One region of the Scandinavium sp. UTDF21-P1B genome, then DNA from elsewhere that is predicted to be linked to it. Evidence: predicted binding sites of a transcription regulator. Region 1 holds the regulator's gene; each other region holds the start of a gene.

Region 1 (8,147 bases):
TCCATCAGCGTCCTCCCGTCGCAACAGGATTAGCCAGCCAGTCGCCGTAAGCTCTGGCATGGCTCGCCAGCTCTTCAGGCGGCTGACGACGTGCCCAGTAAATAATTATCGGATTCATCCAGTGCATGCGGCACAGCCCCGCCGTAAGCTCAAAAGGGCGCAAAATGTCGTTCATTGAATAGCGGTTCAGAGAGTCATGACGCCAGGCACTTTCTGGCTCACCGGTAGTAATGACGCTGCGCCAGTACTTTCCCGCCAGTTGATTCCCTCCCGGGCCGCTGGCAAATCCGCGGCTGAGCACGCGATCGAGCCACTCTTTCAGCAATGCCGGGCAGCTGTAGGTATAAAGCGGATGCTGGAACACGATGACGTCATGTTCCTGAAGCAGCTTTTGCTCACGCGGAATGTCGATAAAAAAATCAGGATAGTGCGCGTACAGATCGTGTACGGTCACGTTTTCAAGCTGTTGAGCCGGCTTAAGCAAAACCCGGTTGGCCACCGAGTCCTGAGATTCCGGATGGGCATACAGCAGCAATACTTTTGCTGTCTCTGACATCATTCCCCTCCCGGTATAAGAACAATCAGGTCCGTTGCCCCCTAACTTGCTCAGGGTGGACCTGAATACTTTTGTCTGACGTTGTTGTTTTGGGCTACCATTGCCGCCCGGTGTCGCGCTGCGTCACCACACTACATTATCATAATGACAATTTAACATAGTCTGAACATACGGCGCCTTATGATTGTTTTCTCCTCGTTACAAATTCGTCGCGGCGTGCGTGTCCTGCTGGATAACGCCACAGCCACCATTAACCCCGGGCAAAAAGTAGGCCTGGTGGGAAAAAACGGCTGCGGCAAATCCACGCTGCTGTCGCTGTTAAAGAACGAGATTAGCGCCGATGGCGGGAGTTTTACCTATCCCGGCAACTGGCAGCTGGCCTGGGTCAACCAGGAAACGCCGGCATTGCCACAGCCCGCGCTCGACTATGTGATAGACGGCGACCGCGAATATCGTCAGCTGGAAGCCGAACTGAATGCCGCCAACGAGCGCAACGACGGCCACGCCATCGCCACCGTGCACGGCAAGCTGGACGCCATCGATGCGTGGACGATTCGCGCCCGCGCTTCCAGCCTGCTGCACGGACTGGGCTTCAGCAACGAGCAGCTGGAACGCCCTACCAGCGATTTCTCCGGCGGCTGGCGGATGCGTCTGAACCTGGCGCAGGCGCTGATTTGCCGTTCCGATCTGCTGCTGCTTGATGAGCCTACTAACCACCTCGATCTCGATGCGGTTATCTGGCTGGAGAAATGGCTAAAGAGCTATCAGGGCACGCTGATCCTGATTTCCCACGACCGCGATTTCCTCGATCCCGTCGTTGGCAAAATTATTCACATCGAGCAGCAGTCGATGTTTGAGTACACAGGCAACTACTCTTCGTTTGAGATCCAGCGCGCCACGCGACTGTCTCAGCAGCAGTCGATGTATGAAAGCCAGCAGCAAAAAGTGGCGCATTTGCAAAGCTTTATCGACCGCTTTAAGGCCAAAGCCTCAAAAGCCAAGCAGGCGCAAAGCCGCGTGAAAATGCTGGAGCGCATGGAGCTGATTGCCCCGGCGCACGTCGATAACCCGTTCCACTTCAGCTTCCGCCAGCCGGAAAGCCTGCCCAACCCGCTGCTTAAAATGGAAAAAGTGAGCGCCGGGTATGGCGACCGCACCATTCTGGACTCCATTAAGCTCAACCTGGTGCCAGGTTCACGTATCGGTCTGTTAGGCCGAAATGGAGCCGGTAAATCCACGCTGATTAAACTGCTGGCGGGCGAACTGGCCGCACAGAGCGGAGAGATTGGCCTGGCGAAAGGCATCAAGCTCGGCTACTTCGCACAGCATCAGCTGGAATTTTTACGCGCCGACGAATCACCGTTGCAGCATCTGGCGCGCCTGGCACCGCAGGTGCTGGAACAACAGCTGCGTGATTACCTCGGCGGCTTCGGCTTCCAGGGTGACAAAGTCAGCGAAGAGACGCGTCGTTTCTCCGGCGGTGAGAAAGCCCGTCTGGTGCTGGCTTTGATTGTCTGGCAGCGACCGAACCTGCTGCTGCTCGATGAACCGACGAACCACCTGGATCTCGACATGCGTCAGGCGCTGACCGAAGCGTTAATCGAATTCGAAGGCGCGCTGGTTGTTGTCTCGCACGACCGCCATCTGCTGCGCTCCACCACCGACGATCTGTATCTGGTTCACGATGGAAAAGTGGAACCTTTCGATGGCGATCTGGAAGATTATCAGCAGTGGCTGAGCGATGTGCAGAAACAGGAAAATCAGCCTGACGAAGCACCGAAAGAGAATGCCAACAGCGCCCAGGCACGTAAGGATCAAAAGCGCCGTGAAGCGGAACTTCGCACCCTGACGCAGCCGCTGCGTAAAGAGATTACGCGCCTCGAAAAAGAGATGGAGAAACTCAACGCGAAGCTGTCAGCAGCGGAAGAGAAACTCGGCGACAGCGGCCTGTACGATCAGGCCCGCAAAGCTGAACTTACCGAGTGCCTCCAACAGCAGGCCAGCGCGAAGTCCGGGCTCGAAGAGTGTGAAATGGCATGGCTTGAGGCTCACGAGCAGCTCGAACAGATGCTTCAGGAAGAGTGAATAAGCTCAACAAAAGCACACTGAAGCTCATTTTCATAAACATCAAACCTTCCTGACGGTATAGTAGACAGGTTTTTTTCACGACAGTAGTAGGTGTAATGGCTCAGATCACCCCCATAGAGTTCGACGTCCCTCCACAAGAGAGTGACACCTTTGTGCCGATGAAAGGCGTCAGCAACTGCCATTTGCAGACCATGCTGCCGCGTCTTCTTCGCCGCAAAGTGCTGTTCACGCCTCACTGGCAGCGCCTGGAGTTGCCGGACGGGGATTTTGTCGATCTGGCCTGGAGTGAAGATCCCAATCAGGCACGGCACAAACCACGCCTTGTGGTGTTTCATGGCCTGGAAGGTAGCCTGTACAGCCCTTACGCCCACGGTCTGATCAACGCGGCTAAACAGCGAGGCTGGCTCGGCGTGGTGATGCATTTTCGCGGCTGCAGCGGCGAGCCCAACCGCAAAGAGCGCATCTATCACTCCGGCGAAACCGAAGACGGCACCTGGTTCCTCTCCTGGCTACGCCGGGAGTTTGGCGAAGTGCCAACCGCCGCCGTTGGCTATTCACTCGGCGGTAACATGCTCGGCTGCCTGCTGGCGAAAGAAGGTGAGAATACGCCGCTGGATGCCGCCGTTATCGTTTCCGCCCCCTTTATGCTGGAAGCCTGTAGCTACCACATCGATAAAGGCTTCTCACGTGTGTATCAGCGCTATCTACTGAACCTGCTGAAGGCAAACGCCGCCCGTAAGCTGAAAGCCTATCCCGGTACGTTGCCGGTGGATCTCAAACGCCTGAAGAGCGTACGCCGCATCCGGGAGTTTGACGATTTAATCACCTCGAAAATCCACGGCTTCGCCGATGCGATCGACTATTACCGCCAGTGCAGTGCCATGCCTGTACTGAGCAAGATAACGAAACCGACGCTGATCATTCACGCCAAGGACGATCCGTTTATGGATCACCACTCCATCCCCGCGCAGGAAGAGCTTCCGCCGAATATTCTGTATCAGCTGACGGAATACGGCGGCCACGTCGGGTTTATTGGCGGCACGATCCGTCGCCCGGAAATGTGGCTCGAAAAGCGCATTCCGGACTGGCTGAGCCGCTTTCTGGGGAAAGTGGCATGATTATCCCCTGGCAGGATCTGGCTCCCGAAACGCTTGATAATCTGATTGAAACCTTTGTGTTGCGCGAAGGCACCGATTATGGTGAACATGAACGTTCGCTTGAAGATAAAGTCGCCGATGTAAAACAACAATTGCAGCGTGGGGACGTCGTTCTGGTGTGGTCCGAACTGCACGAAACGGTGAATATCCTCCCCCGCACTCAATTCCACGGCTGACTATACTCATCACTATTGCTGATTCAGGGAGTCGTCATGTCTGCCAAACACCCGGTGATCGCCGTAACGGGCTCCAGCGGCGCAGGAACTACCACCACCAGCCTCGCCTTCCGTAAAATCTTCGCCCAGCTCAACCTGAAGGCCGCGGAAGTCGAAGGCGACAGCTTTCACCGCTATACCCGCCCCGAAATGGACATGGCCATCCGCAAAGCCCGCGATATGGGTCGCCACATCAGCTATTTCGGCCCGGACGCTAACGACTTCGGCCTGCTGGAGCAGACGTTTCTCACCTACGGCCAGAGCGGGCGAGGCCAGTCACGAAAATATCTGCACACCTATGACGAAGCCGTACCGTGGAATCAGGTACCGGGCACCTTTACGCCGTGGCAGCCGCTTCCAGAACCCACCGACGTGCTGTTTTATGAAGGGCTGCACGGCGGCGTGGTGACGCCTCAACATGATGTGGCGAAACACGTCGATTTGCTGGTCGGCGTCGTGCCTATTGTGAACCTCGAGTGGATCCAGAAACTTACCCGCGATATGAGCGAGCGCGGGCATTCGCGTGAAGCGGTAATGGATTCCGTCGTCCGCTCCATGGAAGACTACATCAACTTCATTACCCCACAGTTTTCCCGCACGCATATCAACTTCCAGCGCGTACCGACAGTAGATACCTCAAACCCGTTTGCCGCCAAAAGCATCCCGTCGCTGGATGAAAGCTTTGTGGTGATCCATTTCCAGAACCTGGGCGACATTGATTTCCCCTGGCTGCTGGCGATGCTGCAGGGCTCATTCATTTCTCACATGAATACATTGGTGGTGCCGGGCGGGAAGATGGGGCTGGCGATGGAGCTGATTATGACGCCGCTGGTCGAGCGGTTAATAGAAGGTCGGGCGATATAAATTGCAAAACCTTCTCTGAAGAGAAGGTTTTTAATGTTTGCTCCCTCTCCCACGGGGAGAGGATCGGGGTGAGGGCATCAGGCCGTAGAGGGCATTACCCTTCCACCACTTCAAACGAGTGGGTGATTTTCGCCGCTTTCTCCAGCATCAGCGCCACAGAGCAGTATTTTTCCGCAGACAGATCCACCGCACGCGATACCGCAGCTTCTTTCAGATCTTTACCGGTCACGATGAAGTGCAGGTTGATGTGGGTAAACAGGCGCGGCGCTTCCTCGCGACGCTCTGAAGTGAGCTTCACTTCACAGTCCGTCACGTCATGACGGCCCTTTTGCAGGATGGAAACAACGTCTATCGCACTGCACCCCCCTGCTGCCATCAGCACCATTTCCATCGGGCTTGGCGCTTTATCCCCGGAGTTGCCGTCCATCAGGATCTGGTGGCCAGAAGCTGACTCACCGAGGAAGGTTAAGCCTTCAACCCATTTCACACGCGCTTGCATAATTGTTAACTCCAGAGTTGCAATTTTCCTGACAGATTACGCGCACATAACAAATCTCGCAACGGAAGGCGACGTGCGTCATGCTGAAGCGAGACACCAGGAGACACGCGGCAAAAGCTATGCTAAAACAGTCGGGATGCTACAGTAATACATTGAAGTAATGCATGTATGCAGAGGACATCAGACAACAGGCTGCAGTCAAATCCGACAGCCGACTTCCCAGGTACAGGGAAGGATATGAATGCAAAGCCAGTGGCAGTGTCGTGTCTGCCGCTGGAGTCAGCTTATAACAGAGGATAACCGCGCATGGTGCTTGGCAAACCGCAAACAGACCCTACCCTTGAATGGTTCTTGTCTCATTGCCATATTCATAAGTACCCCTCCAAGAGCACGCTGATTCACCAGGGTGAAAAAGCAGAAACGCTGTACTACATCGTGAAAGGCTCTGTGGCAGTACTCATCAAGGACGAAGAAGGCAAAGAGATGATTCTCTCTTACCTCAACCAGGGCGATTTCATCGGTGAGCTTGGCCTGTTCGAAGAAGGCCAGGAGCGTAGTGCATGGGTCCGGGCGAAAACCGCCTGTGAAGTGGCTGAAATTTCCTATAAAAAATTCCGTCAGCTTATCCAGGTGAATCCGGATATTCTGATGCGCCTCTCTTCTCAGATGGCACGTCGCCTGCAGGTCACTTCTGAAAAAGTAGGTAACCTTGCCTTCCTCGACGTTACCGGTCGTATCGCGCAGACGCTGTTGAACCTGGCAAAACAGCCCGATGCCATGACCCACCCGGACGGTATGCAAATCAAAATCACCCGTCAGGAAATCGGTCAGATCGTGGGCTGCTCCCGTGAAACCGTTGGCCGTATCCTGAAAATGCTGGAAGATCAGAACCTGATCTCCGCGCACGGCAAAACCATCGTCGTTTACGGCACCCGCTAAGTTCGCTTGACGGCGTATTGCTCCTGCAGTACGCCGTTTTTGTCTCTACTGCTATTGCTATGTGGCGCAGGCTAATTTATCACCCGGAAATTAACTACGCACTGCGGCAAACCCTGGTGTTATGCACCCCTGTGGCTATCGGCCTGGTGCTGGGGTATCTCAAGTACGGTCTGCTGTTCTCCTTAGTCCCGGCCTGCTGCAACATTGCCGGTCTCGACACGCCCCACAAGCGCTTCTTTAAACGCCTGATTGTTGGTGGTTCGCTGTTTGCCGGATGCAGCCTGGCGGTACAGCTGCTGCTGGCACACACCGTGCCGCTGCCCTTAATTCTGACCGTCCTGGCAATGACCCTGGGCGTTACCGCCGAAATCAGTTCGCTGCATGCGCGTCTGCTGCCCGCATCGCTGATCGCCTCGATTTTTACGTTGAGCCTCGCGGGTAACATGCCTGTCTGGCAGCCGCTGCTTATCTACGCGCTGGGCACGCTGTGGTACGGGCTGTTTAACTGGTTCTGGTTCTGGATGTGGCGCGAACAGCCCCTGCGCGAGTCCCTGAGCCTGCTTTACCGCCAGCTGGCCGATTACTGCGAAGCCAAATACAGCCTGCTGACCCAGCACACCGATCCGGAAAAAGCGTTGCCACCGCTGCTGACTCGCCAGCAAAAGGCCGTTGATCTCATTACCCAGTGCTATCAGCAGCTGCATATGCTCGCCGCTAACAAAAACCACGATTATAAACGCCTGCTGCGCGCCTTTCAGATGGGGCTCGATTTACAGGAGCACATCTCCGTCAGCCTGCATCAGCCCGCCGAGGTGCAAAAGCTGGTCGAGCGTAGCCACGCCGAAGCGGTGATCCGCTGGAACGCACAAACCATCGCCGCACGTCTGCGGGTGATGGCCGATGACATTCTGTATCACCGCTTTCCGCTACGCTTTAGCATGGATAAGCAGATCGGCGCGCTGGAAAAGATCGCCCGCCAGCATCCGGATAATCCCGTCGGGCAGTTTTGCGTCTGGCACTTTGGCCGCATTGCGCGGGTACTACGCATGCAAAGACCGCTCTACCCACGCAACCTGATGGCTGATAACGAGCGACGCCTGCCGCTGTTTGCCGCGCTGAAAAGTTATCTGTCACTAAAATCAGCTGCACTGCGCAATGCGGCGCGCATCAGCGTCATGCTGAGCATCGCCAGCCTGATGGGGTCCGCGTTGCACCTGCCCAAACCTTACTGGATCCTGATGACGGTTCTTCTGGTCACGCAGAACGGCTACGGCGCAACGAGGGTACGAATTTTTCACCGCGCAGCAGGCACGCTTGCCGGGCTGACCATCGCCGGTATCACATTGCACTTTCATGCCCCTGAAGGCTACGCGCTGGCGGCCATGCTGATTATTACGCTGGTGAGCTATTTGATTATCCGTAAAAGCTACGGCTGGGCGACCGTCGGTTTTACGGTCACCGCGGTGTATACCATTCAGCTGCTGACGCTGAATGGCGATCAGTTCATTGTCGCCCGCCTGATCGACACGCTGATAGGCTGCCTGATTGCCTTTGGTGGCATGGTCTGGCTCTGGCCGCAGTGGCAAAGCGGATTGCTGCGAAAGAATGCCCAGCAGGCGCTGGAAGCGGATCAGGAAGCCATTCGCCTCATCCTCAGCAACGACCCGCAGGCACCCGCGCTGGCGTATCAACGTATGCGGGTGAATCAGGCGCACAACGCGCTGTTTAACTCGCTAAATCAGGCGATGCAGGAGCCCGGCTTCAACTCTCACTATCTGGCAGATATGAAACTGTGGGTGACGCACAGCCAGTTCATCGTTGAGCACATC
Region 2 (8,147 bases), on a different contig from region 1:
CCGCTGACGTCTTCACCTTCGAGGATCACTTCAAGATTGCCGTCGGTGGAGACAAAGCGCACGTCAAGGTGTGCAGCCAGCGGCACCAGCGCCTCTTCCGAAGTCACGTCAACATGATGATGTAATGCCGCCAGAGCCAGTACGCGGTAGATCGCACCTGAATCCAGCAGATGCCACTGCAACGCTTCCGCCATTGCCTTGCACAAGGTGCCTTTTCCTGCACCGCTTGGCCCATCAATGGTGATTACCGGGGCAATTGCCGTCATCGTTTTCTCCTTCATTCAAGGCGTCAGTTACTTAAACGCCGCGCATTATACGCGCCATTACCCGTAACCGGTAATACTGGTTGCAAATAACAGACAGTTTGAAGGTGAGTGTAGAAGAAATGCGCAGAGGGAATGTCAGGAAACGTCATGCTGCGCTACGCCTGAAGGCGCAGCGCAGGGAGAACATCAGGCCAGCGTGCTGATACGTGCGAGCTGTTCAAAGTAATCCGGGAAGGTTTTTGACGTACATTTCGGATCGAGAATCGTGACCGGCGTGTCCGACAGCGCCACCAGCGAGAAGCACATCGCCATGCGGTGATCGTCATAGGTACCGATTTCTGCAAATGTCAGCTGTGCCGGTGGCGTCACGCGAATGTAGTCTTCGCCCTCTTCCACTTCAGCCCCGACTTTGCGCAGCTCGGTTGCCATCGCAAACAGACGATCCGTTTCTTTCACGCGCCAGTTATAAATGTTGCGAAGCGTAGTCGTGCCTTTCGCGAACAGGGCCGCAGTTGCGATAGTCATCGCAGCATCCGGAATATGGTTCATGTCCATATCGATAGCGTTCAGTTCACCGCGCGTACAGGCGATGAAATCGTCACCCCAGGTAACGGTTGCGCCCATTTTTTCCAGAACGTCCGCAAAGCGGATGTCGCCCTGCACGCTATTGCGACCAATGCCGGTCACTTTGACCGTGCCACCTTTGATGGCACCCGCTGCGAGGAAATAGGACGCTGAAGAAGCATCGCCTTCCACCAGGTATGCACCAGGAGAGTGGTAATCCTGCCCGCCTTTTACGACAAAGCGTTGATAGTTCTGATTCTCAACCTGCACGCCGAAAGTGTTCATCATGTGCAGAGTGATATCGATATACGGTTTTGACACCAGTTCACCTTTAATGGTGATGACCGTGTCCTGCGGAGCCAGTGGTGCCGTCATCAGCAATGCCGTCAGGAACTGGCTGGACACGCTACCGTCTACCGCAACTTCGCCACCTGTAAAACCGCCCTTCAGACGCAGCGGTGGATAGTTTTCCTGCTCCAGATACTCAATCTCTGCGCCGCCCTGACGCAAAGCATCAACCAAATGACCAATCGGGCGCTCTTTCATGCGCGGCTCACCGGTCAGCACGATATCGTTGCTGCCAAGGCACAGCGCTGCCGCCAATGGGCGCATCGCCGTCCCTGCGTTACCGAGGAACAGCTCAAGCGCTGTTCCCGCCTGAAGCGGGCCGCCGTTGCCGGTCACTTCGCAGCGGGTACGATCGGCAGAGAGCGTGTACTGAACGCCTAACGCAGTCAGCGCATTAAGCATGTGGCGCACGTCGTCGCTGTCCAGCAGGTTGGTCAGCACGGTGGTGCCACGGGCTAATGCCGCCAGCAAAAGAGCGCGGTTAGAGACACTTTTTGAACCGGGTAAATTGATGGTGCCATCTACGCGCGCGATGGGTTGTAACGTCAGGGATTCCATGAAACTTAACTCTCAAAAGCAGAAAATAAAAACCCCGCAGATGGGCTACGGGGATGAAAACAAGGGCATTAACCGTGGCGACGTTCGAACGCTTTCATAAAGTCGGTTAACGCTTCAACGCCTGCCAGCGGCATTGCGTTATAGATGGAGGCACGCATACCGCCTACGACGCGGTGGCCTTTCAGCGCATGCAGACCGGCAGCAAAGGACTCTTCCAGGAACAGCTTGTCCAGCGCGCTGTCCGCCAGCTGGAATGGCACGTTCATGCGGGAACGGTTAGCCGTAGCTACGTCATTACGGTAGAAATCGCTGTTGTCGATGGTGCTGTAAAGCAGATCCGCTTTCTGCTGATTAACGCGATCCATCGCCGCCACGCCGCCCTGCTCTTTCAGCCATTTGAAAACCAGGCCTGCCAGATACCAGGCGAAGGTCGGCGGGGTATTGAACATTGAATCATTGTCGTTCAGCACGGTGTAATCAAGAATTGACGGACAAGCGATGTGCGCTTTGCCAAGCAGGTCTTCACGGACGATGACCAGCGTCAAACCAGCCGGGCCGATATTTTTCTGCGCACCGGCATAAATCACGCCATAGCGGCTAACGTCTATCGGGCTGGACAGAATAGTAGAAGAGAAGTCTGCAGCAACGATAACATCCCTGCCAAAGTTCGGGGCTTCATCAATGGCGATGCCGTCGATGGTTTCATTCGGGCAGTAGTGCAGATAAGCCGCGTTATCGGAAAGCTGCCAGTCACGCATCGGTTTCACGGCGCGCAAACCATCCACGGTGACTTTGGCATCGATCACGTTTGGCGCGCAGTATTTTTTCGCTTCCTTCACTGCGCTTGCTGCCCAGTAGCCTGCGTCGACGTAATCGGCAGTGGTTTTCTCACCCAGCAGATTCAGCGGTACGCCAGCGAACTGACCGCGCCCGCCGCCGTGGCAAAACAGCACTTTATAGTTGGAAGGGATATTGAGCAGGTCACGGAAGTCTTTTTCCGCCTCTTCGGCCACCTGGATGAACTCTTTGCCGCGATGGCTGATTTCCATCACCGAGGTGCCAAGCCCCTGCCAGTTGCACAGCTCCTGTTGCGCCAGTTTAAGAACATCCGCCGGAAGCATTGCCGGACCAGAACTAAAATTGAAGACCTGAGTCATTTCCCCTCACCACGCTATACAAGTTATCTGCCCGCAGGCATAAGTGTTTCCTGTGGCTATCGGTTTTACCATTCAGTGACACAGGCCGCAATGGCAAATCCTCGCACGCCGAAAAATGCGGCGGCGCTCACACAACAGAATCTGCCAGCTTGACGTCACATTACCGACATTCTTGCTGTCAGGTGATCCGTTTGGCCCTGCTGGCCTTCGCCCATTCCGGATTGGCACAGCGGGCGCATAATTGCCGATCTCCGGCATGGAGATGAAAAATCGCGCTGCATCTGGTACAGGCATAGTCGTTCTCTTCCGGCAATACAGTGAAGCGTTCAACACACTTTCCGGGCAAAATCGGCAAACCGGGTTTCACGTCCTCATCACTGAAGTAATAGACGCTGATCTGGCCGTTGGTTTCCATAATCGCCCGCTTTACCTGCCCGAGATGTTCGATACCGTTCAGGCGTAGCTCCATGAAAAACTCAAACTCCGTCAGGTTTTCCGCGCGCAGTTTTTCCCAGGCCAGTTCGCCATCAGAAACAACGATCACCGGTTTTCCCTCCAGCAGATCTTCCAGCTTTTCACTGTGTGACATCAGCCACATCACCAGCCGGTACAGTATCCCCAGCGTAACGAATACGATCAGCACGGGTAACATAGGAACGTCATCGTAAAACGCAACATCGCCCGCCGCCGAGCCCAGCGTCAGGATAATCAGTACTTCAAACAATGACATTTGTCGGACGCCGCGCCGACCGGTTATTTTTAGAAACAGAAACACCAGCACGAAGGTATAGAGACTGCGCAGCGCCACTTCCGCAAGAAAATCCACGGGTACCTTGTCAAAAGCCATACGGTGAAGATCGAACGCTTGCATTTTTTCTGCCTGAACAGGAGGTTACTGCCTTTAAGCGTAGCTGACTCTTTTATTTTCGCCGACGACGCCGGGACGATAGCGCCTGACACGCAAAACCCGTATCATTGCGCGCTTTCCGTACGACAAAAGTGACTGCCATGACCCAAACCTTTATTCCCGGCAAAGACGCCGCACTGGAAGACTCCATCGCCCGCTTCCAGCAAAAACTGACGGACCTCGGTTTCAATATTGAAGAAGCCTCCTGGCTGAACCCGGTGCCGAACGTGTGGTCCGTGCATATTCGTGATAAAGAGTGCGCGCTGTGCTTTACCAACGGCAAAGGTGCAACAAAAAAAGCAGCCCTGGCCTCTGCGCTCGGTGAATACTTCGAGCGTCTGTCCACCAACTATTTCTTCGCAGATTTCTGGCTGGGTGAAACCCTTGCCAATGCCCCATTCGTTCACTATCCGAATGAGAAATGGTTCCCGCTGCCCGAGGATGATGACGTACCAAAAGGCCTGCTCGATGCGCGCCTGCGCGCGTTTTACGATCCGGACGATCAGCTCACCGCCAGCGGGCTGGTCGATCTGCAATCAGGGAATGACGATCGTGGCGTATGTGGATTGCCATTCACCCGTCAGTCAGACGGAGAGACGGTCTACATTCCGATGAACATCGTTGGCAACCTGTATGTCTCCAACGGCATGTCGGCTGGCAACACGGCTAACGAAGCACGCGTTCAGGGCCTGTCTGAAGTGTTCGAGCGCCACATCAAAAACCGCATCATCGCCGAAAGCATCAGCCTGCCGGAAATTCCTGCGGACGTGCTGGCGCGCTACCCGGGCGTGGTGGAATCCATCGCCAAACTCGAAGCTGAAGGCTTCCCAATCTTCGCCTACGACGGCTCCCTGGGCGGTAAATACCCGGTAATTTGCGTCGTGCTGTTTAACCCGGCCAACGGCACCTGCTTCGCCTCCTTCGGCGCACACCCTGATTTTGGCGTGGCGCTGGAGCGTACTGTGACCGAGCTGCTGCAGGGTCGTGGTCTTAAAGATCTCGACGTGTTTACACCACCGACCTTCGATGATGAAGAAGTGGCTGAGCACGCAAATCTTGAGACGCACTTCATTGACTCCAGCGGTCTGATCTCCTGGGATATGTTTAAGCAGGATGCGGACTATCCGTTTGTGGACTGGAATTTCTCCGGCACCACCGAAGAAGAGTTCGCCACGCTGATGGCGATTTTCCAGGCGGAAGATAAAGAAGTGTATATCGCTGACTATGAACACCTGAGCGTATACGCCTGCCGTATTATCGTGCCGGGCATGTCTGATATTTATCCGGCAGAAGATCTGTGGCTGGCAAATAACAATATGGGCAGCCACCTGCGCGAGACTATCCTGTCGCTGCCGAACAGCGAATGGAATAAAGAAGATTATCTGGCGCTGATCGAGCAGATGGACGACGAGGGTCTTGATGACTTTACCCGTGTTCGTGAACTGCTGGGTATGGCAACCGGAAAAGACAACGGCTGGTACACTCTGCGCATCGGCGAGCTAAAAGCTATGCTGGCGCTGGCGGGCGGCGATCTGGAACAGGCGCTGATCTGGACTGAGTGGACCATGGAATTCAACGCCTCTATTTTCAGCGCTGAACGCGCCAATTATTACCGCTGCCTGCAAACGCTGCTTCTGCTCTCCCAGGAAGAAGAACGCCAGCCGCTGCAGTATCTGAATGCCTTCGTGCGGATGTACGGCGCAGATGCAGTTGAAGCGGCAAGCGCAGCCCTGAGCGGCGAAGCGGCCTTCTACGGTCTGCAGCCGGTCGACAGCGATCTGGCCGCCTTCCCGGCGCATCAGTCACTGTTAAAAGCCTATGAAAAACTGCAGCGCGCAAAAGCCAGCTTCTGGGCAGACCAGCAGTAAAACCACAAATAATGTATGGCGAAATTATTCGCCTGCGCTATATTACGGGGCCACAAAGCGTGGCCCTTTTTTATTTTCTACGGCCCATTATTTAATTTGTAATAATTAAGTTAATTATGCGTAAACACTATTATTAGTAGCTTACGAGGGATGTTAATTTTAATGCATATTACTCCATTTTAATTAACTGAATTAAAGGAGGTTAAGCAAGAAAATTCAACTCATTTTGCAAATTTTAAAATTTATTTTTATTTTGATAATCAAAAAGTTACTCCGCATTCGTTGAAAAACCACGCGTTCTGCGGGCCTATAAGCCAGGCGAGATATGATCTACATCAATTTCTCTTCTATAATGCTTTGTTAGTATCTCGTCGCCGACTTAATAAAGAGAGAGTTAGTGTGAAAGCTGACAACCCTTTTGATCTTTTACTCCCAGCTGAGATGGCCAAAGTGGCCGAGGAAGCGGGTGTCTATAAAGCAACGAAGCAACCGCTTAAAACCTTTTTCCTGGCGATTACTGCGGGTGTCTTCATCTCCATTGCCTTCGTTTTCTACATTACGTCCACGACTGGCACGGCAGGAATGCCGTTTGGTATTGCCAAGCTGATTGGCGGCATCTGCTTCTCACTTGGACTTATCCTTTGTGTTATCTGCGGGGCCGATCTCTTCACTTCCACGGTGCTGATTGTCGTCGCGAAGGCCAGCGGCAAAATTACCTGGGGTCAACTGGCTAAGAACTGGTTCAACGTCTATGTTGGTAACCTGATTGGCTGCCTGCTGTTTGTTCTGCTAATGTGGCTTTCTGGCGAATATATGACCGCCAACGGCGGATGGGGCCTGAACGTCCTGCAAACCGCTGACCACAAAATGCATCATACTTTTATTGAGGCTGTCTGCCTCGGTATTCTGGCAAACCTGATGGTGTGTCTGGCCGTATGGATGAGCTACTCCGGCCGCAGCCTGATGGACAAAGCGATGATTATGGTGCTGCCAGTTGCGATGTTTGTCGCCAGCGGCTTTGAGCACAGCATCGCAAACATGTTTATGATCCCTATGGGTATCGTCGTTAAGAACTTCGCCAGCCCGGAATTCTGGACCGCCATCGGTTCGACTCCGGACAATTTCTCACACTTGACTGTCATGAACTTCATCACTGATAACCTGATTCCGGTGACAATCGGTAACATTATCGGCGGTGGTTTGTTAGTCGGGTTGACGTACTGGGTCATTTACCTGCGTGGCAACGACCAGCACTAACGGTTGTTTCAGGCAGTAAATAAAAAATCCACATAAGAAGGTAGGTGTTACATGTCCGAACTTAATGAAAAGTTAGCCACAGCCTGGGAAGGTTTTGCCAAAGGTGACTGGCAGAAAGAAGTCAACGTACGTGACTTCATCCAGAAAAACTACACCCCATATGAAGGTGACGAATCCTTCCTGGCTGGCGCTACCGAAGCGACCACCGCCCTGTGGGATAGCGTAATGGAAGGCATCAAACTGGAAAACAGCACCCATGCTCCAGTTGATTTCGACACCTCCGTAGCGTCCACCATCACTTCTCACGACGCGGGCTACATTAACAAAGCCCTTGAGAAGATCGTTGGCCTGCAAACTGAAGCGCCACTGAAACGTGCGATTATCCCGTTCGGTGGTATTAAAATGGTTGAAGGTTCCTGCAAAGCGTACGATCGCGAACTGGACCCGATGCTGAAAAAAATCTTCACTGACTATCGTAAAACCCACAACCAGGGCGTTTTCGATGTCTACACCAAAGACATTCTGAACTGCCGTAAATCCGGCGTTCTGACCGGTCTGCCAGATGCCTACGGCCGTGGCCGTATCATCGGTGACTACCGTCGCGTTGCGCTGTACGGTATCGACTTCCTGCTGAAAGACAAATACGCACAGTTCCTGTCCCTGCAGTCTGACCTGGAAAACGGCGTAAACCTGGAAGCCACTATCCGTCTGCGCGAAGAAATCTCTGAGCAGCACCGTGCGCTGGGTCAGATCAAAGAAATGGCAGCAAAATACGGCTGCGACATCTCTGGTCCTGCAACCAACGCTCAGGAAGCCATTCAGTGGACCTACTTCGGCTACCTGGCCGCAGTTAAATCTCAGAACGGCGCTGCAATGTCCTTCGGTCGCGTATCCACCTTCCTGGATGCTTACATCGAACGTGACCTGAAAGCAGGCAAAATCACCGAGCAAGACGCTCAGGAAATGATTGACCACCTGGTCATGAAGCTGCGTATGGTTCGCTTCCTGCGTACCCCAGAATACGATGAGCTGTTCTCCGGTGACCCAATCTGGGCAACTGAATCTATCGGTGGTATGGGCGTTGATGGCCGTACTCTGGTCTCCAAAAACAGCTTCCGCTTCCTGAATACCCTGTACACCATGGGTCCTTCTCCGGAGCCAAACATCACCGTTCTGTGGTCTGAAAAACTGCCTCTGAACTTCAAGAAATTCGCCGCGAAAG
Region 3 (8,147 bases), on a different contig from region 1:
AAGAGGTCGCGGCGGGTTGAAAGCATCTGCCCGAATTTGATCCACACCGGGCCAAGCTCCTGCAGCGCCAGGCGCAGGCGTTCGCCTAATGGCTTATCTTTATGGCGGTTAGGCATCCAGAACAGCATCCGCCGCCAGATTCGTAGCGGCAGCGTGATACGCATTTTGGGAATGAGCTCATCAAGCCCGTAACTCAAAAAGGTGTGGATGATAAAATACAGGCGCCGCATTTCCCCTGGCGTCATTTCCCCTCCAGTTTTTCCAGCCTCTTGCTTAACGCTTCCGTCGCACGCTCCACGGCGGCGCATTCTTCAGCAAACCAGGCGACTTCAAGCTGACCTGGCGCCATCCGCCACTCTTCAGTGATGGCCTCAGCCACATAGCGCTGCTGACGCTGCAGGCCCCGCTGCAAAAATTTCGCCCCGCCGCGAAGCACTTTACTGACGCCTTCGGCCGCAATATCACCGGTATAGGGAGCCAGCAGTTCTGCGGGGTCAAACTCGGCTAAATCAGCCAGCGCGACAAAGTTCTGCACCACCTGGAGATCGCCCTGGACTTCAAGATCGCCCGAGCGAATCAGAGTTGTCAGCTGCTGGCGATTACGCAACTGCGGCAGCACGCCGAGGCGGGTGCTGACGGTACAGTCCGCCTCGCCTTCCCAGGCGCTCAACACGTCAATCTGCTGCGCGCTGAATGCCAACACCAGCGGAGAGGTGAACTCTTTAAGCTCAATACGCAACACTTTGCCCAGCAAACGCTGCCGGGCCGGCTGCAGCGCGCGTTCGCGCCACAGAAACGTGTTGAGCGCACCCTCAATGCCTGCGGTGACCAACGGTTGAAAAGGCATGGCGGACTCCTGTCAGAACTTATAGCCGCGATGCAGGGCGACGATACCGGCCGTCAGATTGTAGTAATCGACGTTGTCAAAACCAGCGTCCTGCATCATCGCTTTCAGGGTTTCCTGATCCGGATGCATGCGGATAGATTCCGCCAGATAGCGATAGCTTTCGCCATCTTTTGCCACCACTTCGCCGACTTTCGGCAGCACGTGGAAGGAGTAGGCATCGTAGGCTTTACTCAGCGGCTCGATAATGGGTTTGGAGAATTCCAGCACCAGCAGGCGTCCGCCTGGTTTCAGCACGCGATACATGGAACGCAGCGCTTTATCTTTATCAGTGACGTTACGCAGGCCAAAAGAGATGGTGATGCAATCAAAGGTGTTATCGGGGAACGGCAGTGCTTCAGCGTTGGCCTGAACGTATTCCACATTGCCAATCACGCCAATGTTGCGCAGCTTTTCACGGCCCATCTTGAGCATGGAGGCGTTAATGTCTGCCAGCACCACGTTTCCGGTTTCACCGACGAGGCGTGAGAATTTTGCCGTCAGGTCGCCCGTACCGCCTGCCAGATCCAGCACTTTTTGCCCACGGCGCACGCCGCTGCAGTCGATGGTGAAGCGCTTCCACAAGCGATGGATCCCGAACGACATCAGGTCGTTCATGACATCATATTTAGCGGCAACAGAATGGAATACATGTGCCACCATGTCCTCTTTCTGCGATTTGGCAACCGTCTGGAAGCCAAAGTGCGTCGTTTCCTGTGAATCCTCAACCATCTCAATGCCTGCCTTTGAAGAAAAGATTCCCCGGAGTGTAACAGATTGAGCGCATTTCCCCTACGCCTCAACCGTGCCGCGACACCCGTACAGACGCATCATCAGGCGGCGCGTCCGGCGCGAATAAATTCTCTTCGCTATCATTTAGCGCCTTACGCTCAGCGTCAAAAGCAGCCTCTTCAGCAGTAGCTTGTTCAACCAGTTCCGGATTAATCTCACGCTTCACCTCCACGCCCAAATCGCGGAACGATTCGGCCTGCGCCAGCAGATTTCCACGCCCTGAAGCGAGCTTTTTCATCGCCTGACGATAGTTATCCTGCGCTTTATCGAGCCCCTGGCCAATGGCGGACATATCGTCCACGAACAGGCGCATTTTGTCGTACAGGCGGCTTGCACGGTCGGCAATTTGCTGCGCGTTACGACTCTGATGCTCGTAGCGCCAAAGGTTAGCTATGGTGCGCAGCGCCACCAGCAGCGTGGTGGGGCTGACCAGCATGATGTTGTTCTTCAGCGCTTCAGTAATGAGCTCCGGCTGCCTGTCAATTGCCAGCAGAAAAGCGGGCTCAACCGGAATAAACATCAGCACGTAGTCGAGCGAACGCAGCCCCGGCAGCTGCTGATAGTCTTTACGCCCCAGCAGGCGAATATGGTTGCGAAGAGACGCGATATGCTCCTGAAGCGCCGACTCACGGGAGTATTCATCTTCGGCGTTAAAATAGCGTTCGTAGGCGACCAGGGTCATTTTCGCGTCGATGACCACGTCTTTACCCTGCGGCAGGCGCACAATGACGTCGGGCTGCATACGTGCACGAGCTTCGGTTTCGATGCTGACCTGAGTCTGGTATTCGTACCCTTCCCTCAGTCCGGACGCTTCAAGCACGCGAGTCAGCACGACTTCGCCCCAGTTCCCCTGGGTTTTATTGTCGCCTTTCAGCGCCTTAGTGAGGTTGACGGCTTCCTGCGCCATCTGCGCGTTCAGCTGCTGAAGATTACGAATTTCATGGGCCAGCGTATGGCGCTCCTGCGCCTCTTTACCAAAGCTGTCCTGGACCTGGCGGCGGAAACCATCAAGCTGTTCACGCAGCGGCGTCAGCAAGCCGTGCAGACTTTGGCGATTTTGCTCATCCACTCGGCGATTGCTGTGCTCAAAAATACGGTTAGCGAGGTTTTCAAACTGCTCGCTCAGGCGCTGTTCGCTGTTGACCATCTGGCGGATTTTGTCTTCGGCATGCTGCTGAGTGGATTCAAGACGGGTAGTCACCTCACGCAGATCGGCTTCCAGCGAGGCATTGATATCCCGCAGGCTGCGCAGCTCGTTGTTCAGCAATTCACACTCGTCGCGCCAGTGGGCATGCTGAGCCAGCTGTTGTCTGGCCGCGCTGAGCTCCATTTCCAGCTCGTGGCGATCTTCAAGGAAATCGGCCCGCTGCCTGTCCGCATGGGATTTTGTGGCTAACCAGCCAAACACGCCCCCGACAAGCAGTGCTACCACTGCGCTAATGATGATTGAAATGTCCACCGCTCCCCCTGCGTCAACGACTTACCGGCACAACATAGAATTGTGCTGTATAAACGTCCAGTTGGAAAGGTCTTTCCTGCGAGGCAATACGCAAAAAGAAAGGCCGAACGCGTCGGCCTTTTATCGAAGAGAGGAAAACTACAGCAGACGACGGGCCGCTTCGACCACGATTTTGACCGCGTGGCTTTCCGTTTTCTTCATCGTTTCCGCATTAGGGATTTCTTGCTGGGTGCGGTTGACGATAACGCCCGCAACCATCCCGGCGCGCAGGCCCTGGCTGGAGCACATGGTCAGCAGAGTGGCGGACTCCATCTCGTAGTTCATCACGCCCATCGACTGCCACTCTTCCATGGAGCCTTTGTAACGGCTGACTACGCGACCAGAGAAGGTGTCGTAACGCTCCTGACCCGGATAGAAGGTGTCGGAAGAAGCGGTCACGCCGATATGGGTGGTTGCGCCAACGGATTTCGCCGCTTCGACCAGCGCGGTAGTACAGGCAAAGTCAGCCACCGCCGGGTATTCCATCGGCGCAAAATGCAGGCTTGCGCCATCAAGGCGAACGGATGCGGTCGTCACCAGCACATCACCAACGTTGATGTTTGGCTGAATGGCGCCAGTGGTACCCACGCGCAGGAACGTGCGGATACCAAGCTGAGCCAGTTCTTCCACCGCGATAGAGGTGGACGGGCCGCCGATACCGGTTGAGCAGACGATAACGGGTTTACCATCGAGTTCTGCACGCCAGGAGGTGAATTCACGGTGCGATGCCAGCTTAACCGGCTTATCCATCAGCGCGGCGATCTTTTCCACACGCTCCGGATCACCCGGGACGATCGCGAGCGTTGCCCCTTGTAAATCGTTCTTGGTGAGGCCGAGATGAAAAACATCAGACTTAGACATAAAAAACTCCTCTCTGGATCGGTTTATCAGCAGAAGCAAAAACGCACTTTACCGAAGCTTCAGGCACATTTTAGTGACACCCATCACTATGGATGAAAATGTTTGCATTGATTTTCTTTATAAAAGTGATTTACATCACATTAACAAGCGATAACGATGAGCACTGCACATAAGATAGCCGTTTTCTGGCACTGTGAATCGTCAACCTGCGGACTATATTTACCACTGCGCTAATTATTGGTACGGAGAATGCCATGACTGAAAAAACTGGCTTTGCACCTGCTGCGGCCCCTCACGCCTCGACCATCGTTCACACGCCTGACGATGCTATCGTCGCGGGAGAAACCTCTATTCCTTCCCGCGGCGAGAACATGCCTGCTTATCACGCCCGCCCCAAAAATACCGGCGGCCCGCTGCCGGTGGTCATTGTGGTGCAGGAGATTTTTGGCGTGCATGAACACATTCGCGACGTCTGCCGCCGACTGGCGAACGAAGGCTATCTGGCGATTGCACCTGAGCTCTACTTCCGTCAGGGCGACCCGAACGATTACGCCGATATCCCTACCCTGTTCAGCGAGCTGGTAACGAAGGTGCCGGATGCGCAGGTGCTGTCCGATTTAGATCACGTCGCCAGTTGGGCTTCACGCAACGGCGGTGACGCCAATCGCCTGCTGATCACCGGCTTCTGCTGGGGCGGGCGAATTGCCTGGCTCTATGCCGCCCACAACCCGCAACTGAAGGCTGCGGTGGCCTGGTACGGCAAACTGGTGGGCGAAAAGTCCCTGAATTCCCCCAAGCATCCGGTTGATGTCGCCACTGACCTCACCGCCCCGGTGCTTGGCCTGTATGGCGGGCAGGACACGGGTATTTCACTTGAGAGCGTGGAGACCATGCGCCAGGCGCTGCGGGCCGCCAATGCGAAAGCCGAGATCGTCGTCTACCCGGATGCCGGGCACGCGTTTAATGCAGATTATCGCCCGAGCTACCATGAAGAATCCGCCAAAGATGGCTGGCAGCGTATGCTGGCGTGGTTCAGCCAGTACGGCGATAAAAAAGCGTAAAAAAAGCCCGGTGGCGGTTACGCCTTACCGGGCCTGGGATGATTTCAACGTCCTTGTAGGCCGGGCAAGCAATGGCGTCGCCCGGCAATTCATCTCCACTACGCGTGACGCAAATTCTGCGCCGCCTGCACCATGTTCGCCAGTGCAGCGCGGGTTTCAGGCCAGCCGCGCGTTTTCAGACCGCAGTCCGGGTTCACCCACAGGCGTTCGGCCGGAATACGCTGAGCGGCTTTCTTCAGCAACGCTTCAATCCATTCCACGCTTGGCACGTTCGGGGAGTGAATGTCGTACACGCCCGGCCCAATTTCGTTCGGGTAGTCAAACTCTTCAAACGATTCAAGCAGTTCCATATCAGAGCGTGAGGTTTCAATAGTGATCACGTCCGCATCCAGCGCCGCGATAGAATCCATAATGTCGTTGAATTCGCAGTAGCACATGTGTGTATGGATTTGCGTTTCGTCTTTCGCCACGGCGGCGTTGATGCGGAAAGCTTCCACGCCCCATTGCAGATACGCCGCCCAGTCGCTGTGCTTAAGCGGCAGGCCTTCGCGCAGGGCCGGTTCGTCAATCTGAATAATGCCGATACCTGCGGCTTCCAGATCCGCCACTTCGTCACGCAGCGCCAGCGCGATCTGCTTAGCGATAGTTTCACGGCTCACGTCTTCGCGCGGGAAGGACCAGCAGAGAATGGTTACCGGGCCCGTCAGCATGCCTTTAACCGGTTTGTCAGTCAGAGACTGCGCATACTTCGCCCATTCAACGGTGATGGCTTCAGGGCGGCTGATGTCGCCGATCACCACAGGCGGCTTCACGCAGCGGGAGCCGTAGCTCTGCACCCAGCCGTTTTGGGTAAAGACGAAGCCGTCGAGGTGTTCGCCAAAGTATTCCACCATGTCGTTACGCTCTGCTTCACCGTGCACCAGCACGTCCAGACCTAAGCGTTCCTGCTCGGCAATCGCCTGTTTGATATGTTCAGCGATCCCGGTGCGATAGTTATTGGCATCCAGCGCGCCTTTTTTGAAGTCCAGGCGCAGGCCGCGAATCTCAGTGGTCTGCGGGAAAGAGCCGATAGTCGTTGTCGGCCAGGCTGGCAGCCTGAAACGTGCGCGCTGCGCTTCAGCACGGACTTCGTACGCATTTTCGCGCTGGCTGTCTTTTGCGGTGATCGCCGCCAGACGCTGCTCTACCGCCGCATTATGCACGCGGGTGGAGTGACGGCGAGCCTGAATCGGCGCGCTCCATTCTGTGATGGCTTTAGTATCACCACTGTTCAGCGCATCTCGCAGCAGGGCCAGCTCTTCGCATTTTTGCAGGGCAAAGGCAAACCAGCTCTTCACTTCTGCATCCAGGCGGGTTTCCACGCTGAGATCGATCGGGCTATGCAGCAAAGAACAAGAAGAAGCCACCCACAGATCGCGTTTGCCGACGATGTCCTTAATTTGCGTATATTTCTCCGTCAGATCGGCACGCCAGACGTTACGGCCGTTTACCAGGCCCGCAGAGAGCAGCCAGTCAGCAGGCAGACGCTTGTGCAGCTCAGACACGTCATCTTTACCATGCACCAGATCGACATGCAGGCCCTGCACCGGCAGCGCGGTGATGGTGTCCAGATTTGGCGTCACGCCTTCGAAATAGGTCGTCAGCAGCTGTTTTGTTTTGCCCTGCAATGCGTCATACGCAGGCTGGAAGGCGTCGAGCCATGGGCGCGGGAGTTCCAGCACCAGGATTGGCTCGTCGATTTGCACCCATTCCACGCCGCGTTTTGCCAGCTCCGCCAGCACCTGCTGGTAAACCGGGAGAATATCTTTCAGGAGGCTCAGGCGGTCAAACTGTTCACCTTTCACTTTACCCAGCCACAGATACGTCACCGGGCCAAGCAGCACAGGCTTCACCTTGTGGCCGAGCGCCAGCGCTTCGTCCACTTCATCCAGCAGCTGTGTCCACGTCAGTTTGAATTCCTGACCTTTGGTGAATTCCGGCACCATATAGTGATAGTTGGTGTTAAACCACTTAGTCATTTCAGCGGCTGCGGCTGGTTCGCCGGTTGGCGCACGACCGCGACCGATGCGGAACAGAGTGTCGATATCCACTGAGCCGTCTTTGTTCTGATGACGAGCCGGCACGTTGCCCAGTAGCAGGCTGGTGGTCAGAACATGGTCGTACCAGGCGAAATCGCCCACCGGCAGTAAATCCACACCGGCGTCTTTCTGCTGTTGCCAGTGACGGGTGCGCAGCTCACGCCCGGTGTTCAGCAGCTCTTCACGGGAAATGTTGCCTGCCCAGTAGCTTTCCTGAGCTTTTTTCAGCTCGCGGCGCAGACCAACGCGAGGAAATCCGAGGGTATGGTTTTTGATAGTCATGTCGTTGCCCCTTGAGGAAATTTGTTATTTGGACGTCCAGATGTTTACACATCCATAATTGGCGGTTACTGTATATTCCTCAAGCGCAACATTTTCATGCCGAAGTGAAGGACTTTCATGATCGAGATTAAACACCTGAAAACGCTGCAGGCGTTGCGGAACAGCGGCTCGCTTGCGGCAGCAGCGGCAATGCTGCACCAGACGCAGTCGGCGCTTTCACACCAGTTCAGCGATCTGGAACAGCGCCTTGGCTTCCGGCTGTTCGTACGTAAAAGCCAGCCGCTGCGCTTTACGCCGCAGGGCGAGATCCTTTTGCAGTTGGCGAATCAGGTATTGCCGCAAATCGGCCGTGCTTTACAGGCCTGCAATGAACCGCAGCAAACGACTCTGCGTATCGCCATTGAGTGCCACAGCTGCATTCAGTGGCTGACGCCCGCGCTGGAGAACTTCCGCGCAGCCTGGCCGCAGGTGGAGATGGATTTCAAATCCGGCGTGACGTTCGACCCACAGCCAGCCCTTCAGCAGGGCGAGCTGGATGTTGTGCTGACCTCCGACATCCTGCCGCGCAGTGGCCTGCACTATTCGTCGATGTTCGATTATGAAGTGCGTCTTGTGCTGGCCCCGGAGCACCCGCTGGCGTCACGAACCCGTATTACGCCGGAAGATATCGCCAGCGAAACGCTGCTGATCTA
Region 4 (8,147 bases), on a different contig from region 1:
GGCGGCAGCCTTCAGCTGGGCATGCGGGAATATTTTTAACAAGAAAATTATGCAGCATGAGGCGCGTCCGGCGGTGATGTCGCTGGTGGTGTGGAGTGCGCTGATCCCGATTCTGCCGTTTATGCTGGCCTCTTATCTGCTGGAGGGGCCGACGGCGATGGTGCAAAGCCTGGTGAACATCGATCTCACAACGATTTTGTCGCTGGTCTATCTTGCGTTTGTGGCGACCATTATCGGCTATGGCATCTGGGGTTCGCTGCTGGGACGTTATGAAACCTGGCGCGTGGCACCGCTCTCTTTGCTGGTACCGGTTGTCGGAATTGCCAGCGCGGCACTGCTGCTGGGTGAAACGCTGTCAACGCTTCAGCTGCTGGGGGCGCTGCTGATTATGGCGGGGCTGTATATCAACGTGTTTGGCCTGAGGATCCGGCGGGTAAAAGCAGTGCAGGGGTAAGGCTAAAAGAAAAAAGCCCCGCAAAAGCGGGGCAAAAAAGTTACTGGGAGTTTCCGTTATAGTAAGGTACGCCCAGTTCGTCGGATTTGTCGCTGCCGGAACCCATGTGGTTGAAGTCAAACGGTGACTTGTCCTGGGTTGACGGCATAATCATGGTGTCGTGGCTACCGTGACTCGCCGGTAACGTGGATTGCTCCGCAAAACTCTGGCCGGAGACCAGCACCAATAAGGTGAGGGCGGCGGAGGCGAACAGTTTCATTTTTTCCTCGATACGTCTTGTGCAGGCGATTAACAATTACAGTGGTTTAGTGGCATCAGATAACGCGACTCGCCGGGCATATTGGTGATGCGGTATTTGTGCGGCGGTACGTCGAAATAGTTCTTAAAGGTGCGCGTCAGCGTCTGCTGGGATTCGAAACCATAGCGTTCGGCCAGATACAGGATCGGCTCGTTGCTTTGCTTAAGCTTCTGTGCGATTTCAGTGAGCTTACGGCTGCGAATATACTGCCCCAGGGAGTGTCCTGTTTCTTTCTTGAACATCCGCTGCAGGTGCCACTTCGAGTAACCGGAGCGTTCTGACACCTTTTCAAGCGACAGTGGTGACTCCAGATTGCTCTCGATCCAGTCCAAAATGCTATGAATAGTGATAGCGTCAGTATTACGTCTGGACATCGTCTTACCTCTTTTTCTTCTGTTACGGCAGGATTTTCTTGAGCAGAAGCTCAAGGGTTGCGACCTCGTCCGCCGTTAAGTTTTTTGTTAATTCCTGATGCAGGTTCTGTCCCACCAGCTGGTGGCATTGCTCACATATTGCTGCGCCGTCCGGTGTCAGCTGAACCAGCACGCCGCGCTTATCATTCGGGTTAGGCAGACGTTCAATCCAGCCTTTGCAAGCCAGGCGGTCAAGCATTCGGGTCAGGGCACCGAGATCGACCGACAGCGCTTTTTTCAGCTCAACCGGAGTGATGCACACTGCGCAGCGAACAGAACAAAGCGTTTTAAACTGCGAAGCGGTGATATCCATTGGCGACAGATAGTCGTTCAGTAAACGATCTTTTTTCTGGTTGACCATATGGATCAAGCGACCAAGTGGAATGATTTCGTTAAACAGGTCACTGGTGCTTTTCACAAAGGTTGCCCTGGCAAGTAGTTTAGTTGCTGGCGATATTATTGCCCAGGCAACCATAAGTCAATCGAATGAATAAGCTAATCACACTTTTTGCTAAAGTCAGATGGATCACACTTTTACGTCTTTATTCTGCTTATTTGATAACTGTCCGTTATGTGTTTGCATGGCAAAAAAACGACAACATTTAACCATGGCATGGGCTGCGGGAATGCTCTTATACTCAGCCGGCAGGTGACTGCTATCACAGGAGTGTTTTTTATGCTGGATTTGTTTAAAGCCATTGGCCTTGGGCTGGTGGTAATTTTGCCGCTGGCAAACCCGCTGACCACCGTGGCGTTGTTCCTTGGCCTTGCCGGGAATATGAACAGCGCCGAACGCAATCGTCAGTCGCTGATGGCCTCGGTGTACGTGTTCGCGATCATGATGGTGGCGTACTACGCCGGCCAGGTGGTGATGAACACCTTCGGGATCTCTATTCCCGGTCTGCGTATTGCCGGTGGCCTTATCGTGGCGTTTATTGGTTTCCGGATGCTGTTCCCGCAGCAAAAAGCCCACGATTCGCCTGAAGCGCGGCACAAGTCGGAAGAACTGGAGGATGAGCCAACGGCGAATATCGCCTTTGTGCCGCTGGCGATGCCAAGTACGGCCGGGCCGGGGACGATTGCGATGATCATCAGTTCGGCGTCTACCGTGAAGCACGGCGTCGATTTCCCGGACTGGGTGGTATGGATAGCCCCGCCGCTGATTTTCCTGTCGGTGTCAGTGATTCTGTGGGGCTGTCTGCGCAGCTCCGGGGCAATTATGCGCCTGGTCGGAAAGGGCGGCATCGAAGCCATCTCCCGCCTGATGGGCTTCCTGCTGGTCTGCATGGGCGTGCAGTTCATTATTAACGGCGTGCTGGAAATTATTTCGACGTATCCGGCATGATCTTATTTTAAAAGCATCATTCACACCCAAGGAAGAGTATTTTATGCCACTTGTTCGTCTTTCTCTTATTCCTCTGCTGGCCGCTTTTTGCGTGCCAGCGTTTGCCCAGACGCTGCCTCTGGATAAAGCCAAAGAAGCGGAGACGCAACTTAAAGCGCGCGTGGGTTATGCAGAGCTGGAGCTCTCCAGCGGTAAAGTATTGAGCGGCTACCGTGCTACTGAACGTTTTCCGATGATGAGTACGTTCAAAGTGCTGCTCTGCGGCGCGGTTCTGGTCCGGGTTGACGAAGGTAAAGAACAACTCGATCGACGTATCAGCTATCAAAAAAGCGATCTTATCGTCTACTCACCCGTGACTGAAAAACATCTGACTGACGGGATGACCCTCGGCGAATTATGTGAAGCCGCCATCACCATGAGCGATAACACAGCGGCGAATTTGCTGCTTAAGGCCATTGGTGGCCCGCAAAAGCTCACCGATTTCTTGCGTAAAGCGGGTGACAATGTAACGCGCCTCGACCGTTGGGAGCCTGAACTGAACGAGGCGCTACCTGGCGATAGCCGTGATACAACGACCCCGGAGCATATGGCGCAGACGCTGCGTCAACTTTTAACCGGTAATGTGCTGACTGCCGCCTCGCAAAAGCAATTAATCAACTGGATGACAGCGGACAAAGTCGCGGGGCCACTGTTGCGCTCAGTGCTTCCTCAGGGATGGTTTATTGCCGACAAATCCGGGGCGGGTGAGCGCGGCGCTCGTGGCATCGTGGCGGCGATGGGGCCTGACGGAAAACCTTCACGCATTGTGGTGATTTACTTAACCGAGACCCAGGCCACGATGAACGAGCGTAATGCTCAGATTGCAGAGATTGGCGATGCGCTGATTAAACACTGGTAAGCTGGTAGAAAGAAAAAGGTGGCAAACGCCACCTTTTTTTACTGCTGCGGTTGTTCCTCGAGCGCCACCGGCCAGCGGCGGAAAATAATCACCGACCAGATAAGTGCGGCCAGCGCGGGCACCGCGCCGATATAGCCAATATCGGCCATGGATAAGTGCAGACTTATTTGATTCCCGACCAGCGCACCTGCGCCAATCCCGATGTTAAAGATCCCCGAAAACAACGCCATCGCCACGTCCGTGGCATCGGGTGCAATCGCCAGCACCTTCACCTGCATTCCAAGACCGATCACCATAATGGCAATACCCCACACAATGCTCAGGAGAGTCAGGTGTAGTTCGCTTTGCGCCGCAGCCAGCAGCAGCACCAGGCAGACCGTCATCAGGGCGATGGCACCGCTGACGAGTGATGAAGCATGACGGTTACCCAGCTTACCGAACACGATTGAACCGATAATGCCCGCACCGCCAAGGGTAAGCAGCAGCAAGGTGGCGAAGTTGGCGTTAAACCCGGCGACGTTAATCACAAAAGGTTCGATATAGCTGTAGGCCGTGTAATGGGCAGTGATGACGACGACGGTCAGTAAATAGAGGCTCATCAGCGCCGGGCGGCGGAACAACAGCGGCAGGCTTTTCAACGAACCGGAATGCTCGCTCGGTATCTTCGGTAGCAGTTTGATCAGCGCCATCAGAGTGATGAGCGCGCCGAGGCCGATAACAAAGAAGGTCGTACGCCAGCCGAAATACTGCCCAACGACGCGACCAATCGGTAGGCCAAGCACCATCGCCAGCGCCGTGCCGGTGGCGATCAGGCTAAGCGCCTGCGCGCGTTTCCCGGCCGGAGCAAGCCGGATAGCCAGCGATGCGGTAATCGACCAGAATACCGCGTGGGCGAATGCGATGCCGATACGACTAATTACGAGCACGTTAAAATTCCACGCCAGGAAAGAGAGTACATGGCTTGCAATAAATAACACAAATAACCCGATCAGCAGCTTACGGCGCTCCATCTGGCTAGTGAGCAGCATAAACGGCAGGGACATCAGCGCCACGACCCAGGCGTAGATGGTCAGCATGATGCCAACCTGCGCGGTTTCCATTGAGAAACTACGGGCAATATCAGACAGCAGTCCTACCGGGACAAACTCAGTGGTGTTGAAAATAAAGGCGGCGATGGCAAGGGTAACCACGCGCAGCCACGCGACCTTGCGGGAGACTGTGTTTGTTGTCATAGCACTTGTCTTGATGGTTTGCGGGAGGAAGAGAAGGCGATCTTAAAACCATCGTTGTGCAAAACACAATCGTTTTGTGACTGAGATCGCATAACGGAAGCTTGTGGCCGAAGATGCGTCATCCTCCGAAAGGGGGCTCGTATTTTGCCGCCAAAGGCGCTATTAATGTTGCTAAGTCGTTATAAAAACAAAAGATAGAGACTATGCAGGAAATTCCGTTTTACATGGTAGATGCCTTCAGCGACCGCACGTTTGGCGGCAATGCGGCGGCAGTTTGCCCGCTTGTGGAGTGGCTGCCGGATGCGACTTTGCTGAAGATGGCGCAGGAGCATAACCAGTCAGAAACCGCCTTCTTTGTGCGAACCGACGGCGGCTTCGAGCTACGCTGGTTCACCACTCAGGGGGAAATCAATCTCTGCGGTCACGCCACGCTTGCCAGCGCCCACGTTATTTTTGAATTTCTGGATTATCCCCATACGGAAATCCGTTTCTCTACCCGTTTTGTTGGCGAGCTGATCGTCACCCGCAGCGGCGACTGGCTGACGCTCAATTTCCCGGCGTGGAAAACGGAACCCGCGGATCCGCCTGCGCTTCTGCTGAAGGCGCTTGGCATTGAAAACTATGAAGAAGTACGTGTCGCTCGGGATTACCTGTTGGTGCTGAACAATCAGCAGCAGGTGGAGGCGCTCACGCCCGATATCCATGCCATGCTGCCGCTTGGCAAAATGGTCTGCGTGACGGCACCGGGCGATAAGCATGACTTCGTGAGTCGATTCTTCTGCCCGGGCGAAAGCGTGGCGGAAGATCCTGTTACCGGCTCGGCGCACAGTATGCTGATTCCCTACTGGGGGGAGAAACTGAGCAAAACGCAGATGATGGCCCGCCAGGTTTCCGCCAGAGGTGGTGAGCTGCGCTGCGAATGGAAGGGCGATCGTGTGCTGATTGGCGGGCAGGCGACCACTTATCTGATCGGCAGCGTTTTTCTGCGTGAAGGAGAGATGTGATGCAAACGCTCCCCGTCTGGCTGGTCGACGCCTTCAGCGAGAATAATTTTACCGGAAACCCTGCCGCCGTCTGCGCGCTTGAGCGCTGGCTGCCGGACGACCAGATGTTGCAAATGGCGCAGCAGCACAATCAATCCGAAACGGCTTTCTTTATTCCGGCGAAAGGCGGCTTCGAACTGCGCTGGTTCACCACGCTCGTGGAGGTCAATCTGTGCGGTCACGCTACGCTTGCCACCGCGCATGTCATCTTTAACCATCTCGATTACCCGGATGCGCGCATTCATTTTGATACCGCCTCTGGTCGTTTGACGGTCAGTCGCGATGGGGAATGGATGACGCTCGATTTCCCGGCAGGACAAACGGCAGAACTGACGCCACCGCCTGATATGCTGAAAGCGCTTGGGGTTACGCACTATCGCCACGCACGCAAGGGGCGCGCCTGGCTCATTGAGCTGGATAATCGTGAGCAGGTCGAGGCGCTTATGCCTGATTTCGCTGCCATGCTCCCGGATGAACACAAAGTTTGCGTGACGGCGAAGGGCGATGATAAGTACGATTTTGTCAGCCGCTTCTTCTCGCCGGGCGTGGCGGTGCCTGAAGATCCGGTCACGGGCTCGGCGCACACGATGCTGATTCCCTACTGGAGTGAAAAGCTCGGGAAAACGACCATGCTGGCGCGTCAGGTTTCGGCACGCGGCGGCGATGTGCGCTGTGAACTCCGGGGTGACCGCGTGCAGATGAGCGGCACGGCGGTCACCTGGATGCAGGGCAAGATCCTGCTGCGTTAAGCTTGTGTATCGGAAGGCTGCGCTTCATCCAGCAGGGTAATAAACGCCTCAAGCTGGCGGGTCATGCCACCGCGTCGCCAGACGAGCCAGGTGGTCAGCCAGCGCCATTTTTCGGCCAGCGGCCAGGCATCCACCTGATGATGTCCCGGCATGCTTTCCAGCATGCTGCGGGGGATCATCGCCAGCCCCGCGCCAGCAATCACGCACGCCAGCATGCCGTGATAGGACTCCATCTCATGAATGCGTCCGGGCGTCGCGCGGTCTGCGTGGAACCAGCTTTCAAAATGACGGCGGTAGGAGCAGTTAGCGCGAAAGGCGTAAATGCTGGTGCCGTTGACGTCGCTGGCCCGCGTGACCTGCGGGTGACCTTTTGGCGCGACGATCATCATCTCTTCCTGATAGACCGGTACGCCTTCAAGATTTGGATGCACCACAGGGCCGTCGACAAAAGCGGCGCTGAGCCTGCCTTCCGTCACGCCGTCAATCATTGTACCCGACGGGCCGGTTGCCAGATCGAACTGAATCTTCGGATAGCGCTGGTTATATAACGCCAGCGTCGGCGGAATACGCACCGCGGCGGTACTTTCCAGCGAGCCGAGCGAAAACAGTCCTTGAGGCTCATCTCCGGCAACCACCATCCTCGCTTCATCCACCAGGGCTAAAATCTGCTGGCTGTAGCGCAGAAAGCTGTGCCCGGCAGGGGAAAGACGCAGGCGCTGATTCTCACGAATGAACAGCTCAACCCCCAGATCGGCCTCCAGCTGACGAATACGGGTTGTCAGGTTTGAGGGCACGCGATGCACTTTCTGCGCGGCCTGGGTAATGCTGCCGGTCTGCGCGACGGCGTTGAACATCTCAAGCTGGGTCAAATCCATTGCGTTCTCATATTGTGAATAGGGTGGTTAATATTATTCATTATTCATAAATAGCAGAGTGGGGCAGTATCAGGCAACAGCCTCACTGAACAGAGAGAACAAAATGACATCACCTGCAACTCACGCTATCTCCCTCAACCCGGCAACGGGCGAGACTTTTTTCAGTCTGCCGTGGGCGACAAGCGAAGAAGTTAACCAGGCCGTAGCGCTGGCCGATTCTGGGTTCCGCCAGTGGAAACGCACTCCCGTGGCGGAACGTGCAGATGCATTGCGCAAGGTTGGCGCTGTGCTCCGCCAGCACGCCGAAGAGATGGCACTGCTCATCAGCCGTGAAATCGGCAAGCCGATTGCACAGGCTCGGGGTGAAGTGGCCAAGTCAGCCAATCTCTGCGACTGGTATGCAGAGCACGGCCCGGCGATGCTTGCCACCGAAGCGACTCAGGTCGAGCAGAACAAAGCAGTGATCGAATATCGTCCGCTTGGGCCGATTATGGCGGTGATGCCGTGGAACTTCCCGCTTTGGCAGGTAATGCGCGGCGCTGTGCCGATTCTGCTGGCCGGTAACAGCTACCTGCTGAAGCACGCCCCAAACGTGATGGGCAGTGCGAAGCTGATTGGTGAGATCTTCACGGAAGCGGGCATTCCTGCTGGCGTGTTCGGCTGGGTGAATGCCACCAATGACGGTGTATCGCAGATGATTAACGACCCGCGTGTTGCCGCCGTCACGCTGACCGGCAGCATGCGTGCCGGGAAGGCGATTGGCGCGCAGGCCGGTGCGGCGCTCAAAAAATGCGTGCTTGAACTGGGCGGATCCGATCCGTTTATCGTCCTTAACGATGC

The links. Region 1 encodes CRP, which controls carbon source genes, mostly activating them, when cyclic AMP is high. Its sites were predicted from a motif close to ATGTGANNNNNNTCACAT; they were not measured.
Region 2: a site for CRP is predicted at 5,992-6,009, ahead of focA (formate transporter FocA). Genes of this name have one in related genera too.
Region 3: a site for CRP is predicted at 4,158-4,175, ahead of udp (uridine phosphorylase). Genes of this name have one in related genera too.
Region 4: a site for CRP is predicted at 4,715-4,732, ahead of AB1287_RS12435 (sugar transporter). Genes of this name have one in related genera too.

What each region holds. Positions count from the first base shown of each region.
Region 1 is NZ_JBFLVD010000018.1:296,587-304,733, reverse strand. It holds gene kefB (glutathione-regulated potassium-efflux system protein KefB) at 1-5, opposite strand, end outside; gene kefG (glutathione-regulated potassium-efflux system ancillary protein KefG) at 5-556, opposite strand; gene AB1287_RS16530 (ABC transporter ATP-binding protein) at 737-2,641, shown strand; gene AB1287_RS16525 (hydrolase) at 2,740-3,762, shown strand; gene AB1287_RS16520 (YheU family protein) at 3,759-3,977, shown strand; gene AB1287_RS16515 (phosphoribulokinase) at 4,014-4,880, shown strand; gene AB1287_RS16510 (OsmC family protein) at 4,975-5,379, opposite strand; gene crp (cAMP-activated global transcriptional regulator CRP) at 5,686-6,318, shown strand; gene AB1287_RS16500 (YccS/YhfK family putative transporter) at 6,378-8,147, shown strand, end outside.
Region 2 is NZ_JBFLVD010000011.1:145,273-153,419, reverse strand. It holds gene cmk ((d)CMP kinase) at 1-266, opposite strand, end outside; gene aroA (3-phosphoshikimate 1-carboxyvinyltransferase) at 453-1,736, opposite strand; gene serC (3-phosphoserine/phosphohydroxythreonine transaminase) at 1,805-2,893, opposite strand; gene AB1287_RS07240 (DUF421 domain-containing protein) at 3,072-3,764, opposite strand; gene ycaO (30S ribosomal protein S12 methylthiotransferase accessory factor YcaO) at 3,902-5,668, shown strand; gene focA (formate transporter FocA) at 6,068-6,925, shown strand; gene pflB (formate C-acetyltransferase) at 6,977-8,147, shown strand, end outside.
Region 3 is NZ_JBFLVD010000019.1:14,472-22,618, forward strand. It holds gene ubiB (ubiquinone biosynthesis regulatory protein kinase UbiB) at 1-245, opposite strand, end outside; gene ubiJ (ubiquinone biosynthesis protein UbiJ) at 242-847, opposite strand; gene ubiE (bifunctional demethylmenaquinone methyltransferase/2-methoxy-6-polyprenyl-1,4-benzoquinol methylase UbiE) at 860-1,615, opposite strand; gene rmuC (DNA recombination protein RmuC) at 1,683-3,134, opposite strand; gene udp (uridine phosphorylase) at 3,273-4,034, opposite strand; gene AB1287_RS16695 (dienelactone hydrolase family protein) at 4,289-5,095, shown strand; gene metE (5-methyltetrahydropteroyltriglutamate--homocysteine S-methyltransferase) at 5,194-7,455, opposite strand; gene metR (HTH-type transcriptional regulator MetR) at 7,573-8,147, shown strand, end outside.
Region 4 is NZ_JBFLVD010000015.1:45,109-53,255, forward strand. It holds gene eamA (O-acetylserine/cysteine exporter) at 1-454, shown strand, start outside; gene marB (multiple antibiotic resistance protein MarB) at 495-713, opposite strand; gene marA (MDR efflux pump AcrAB transcriptional activator MarA) at 743-1,126, opposite strand; gene marR (multiple antibiotic resistance transcriptional regulator MarR) at 1,149-1,583, opposite strand; gene AB1287_RS12425 (MarC family NAAT transporter) at 1,842-2,510, shown strand; gene bla (class A beta-lactamase) at 2,554-3,408, shown strand; gene AB1287_RS12435 (sugar transporter) at 3,447-4,640, opposite strand; gene AB1287_RS12440 (PhzF family phenazine biosynthesis protein) at 4,844-5,644, shown strand; gene AB1287_RS12445 (PhzF family phenazine biosynthesis protein) at 5,644-6,432, shown strand; gene ptrR (putrescine utilization regulator PtrR) at 6,429-7,307, opposite strand; gene sad (succinate-semialdehyde dehydrogenase) at 7,411-8,147, shown strand, end outside.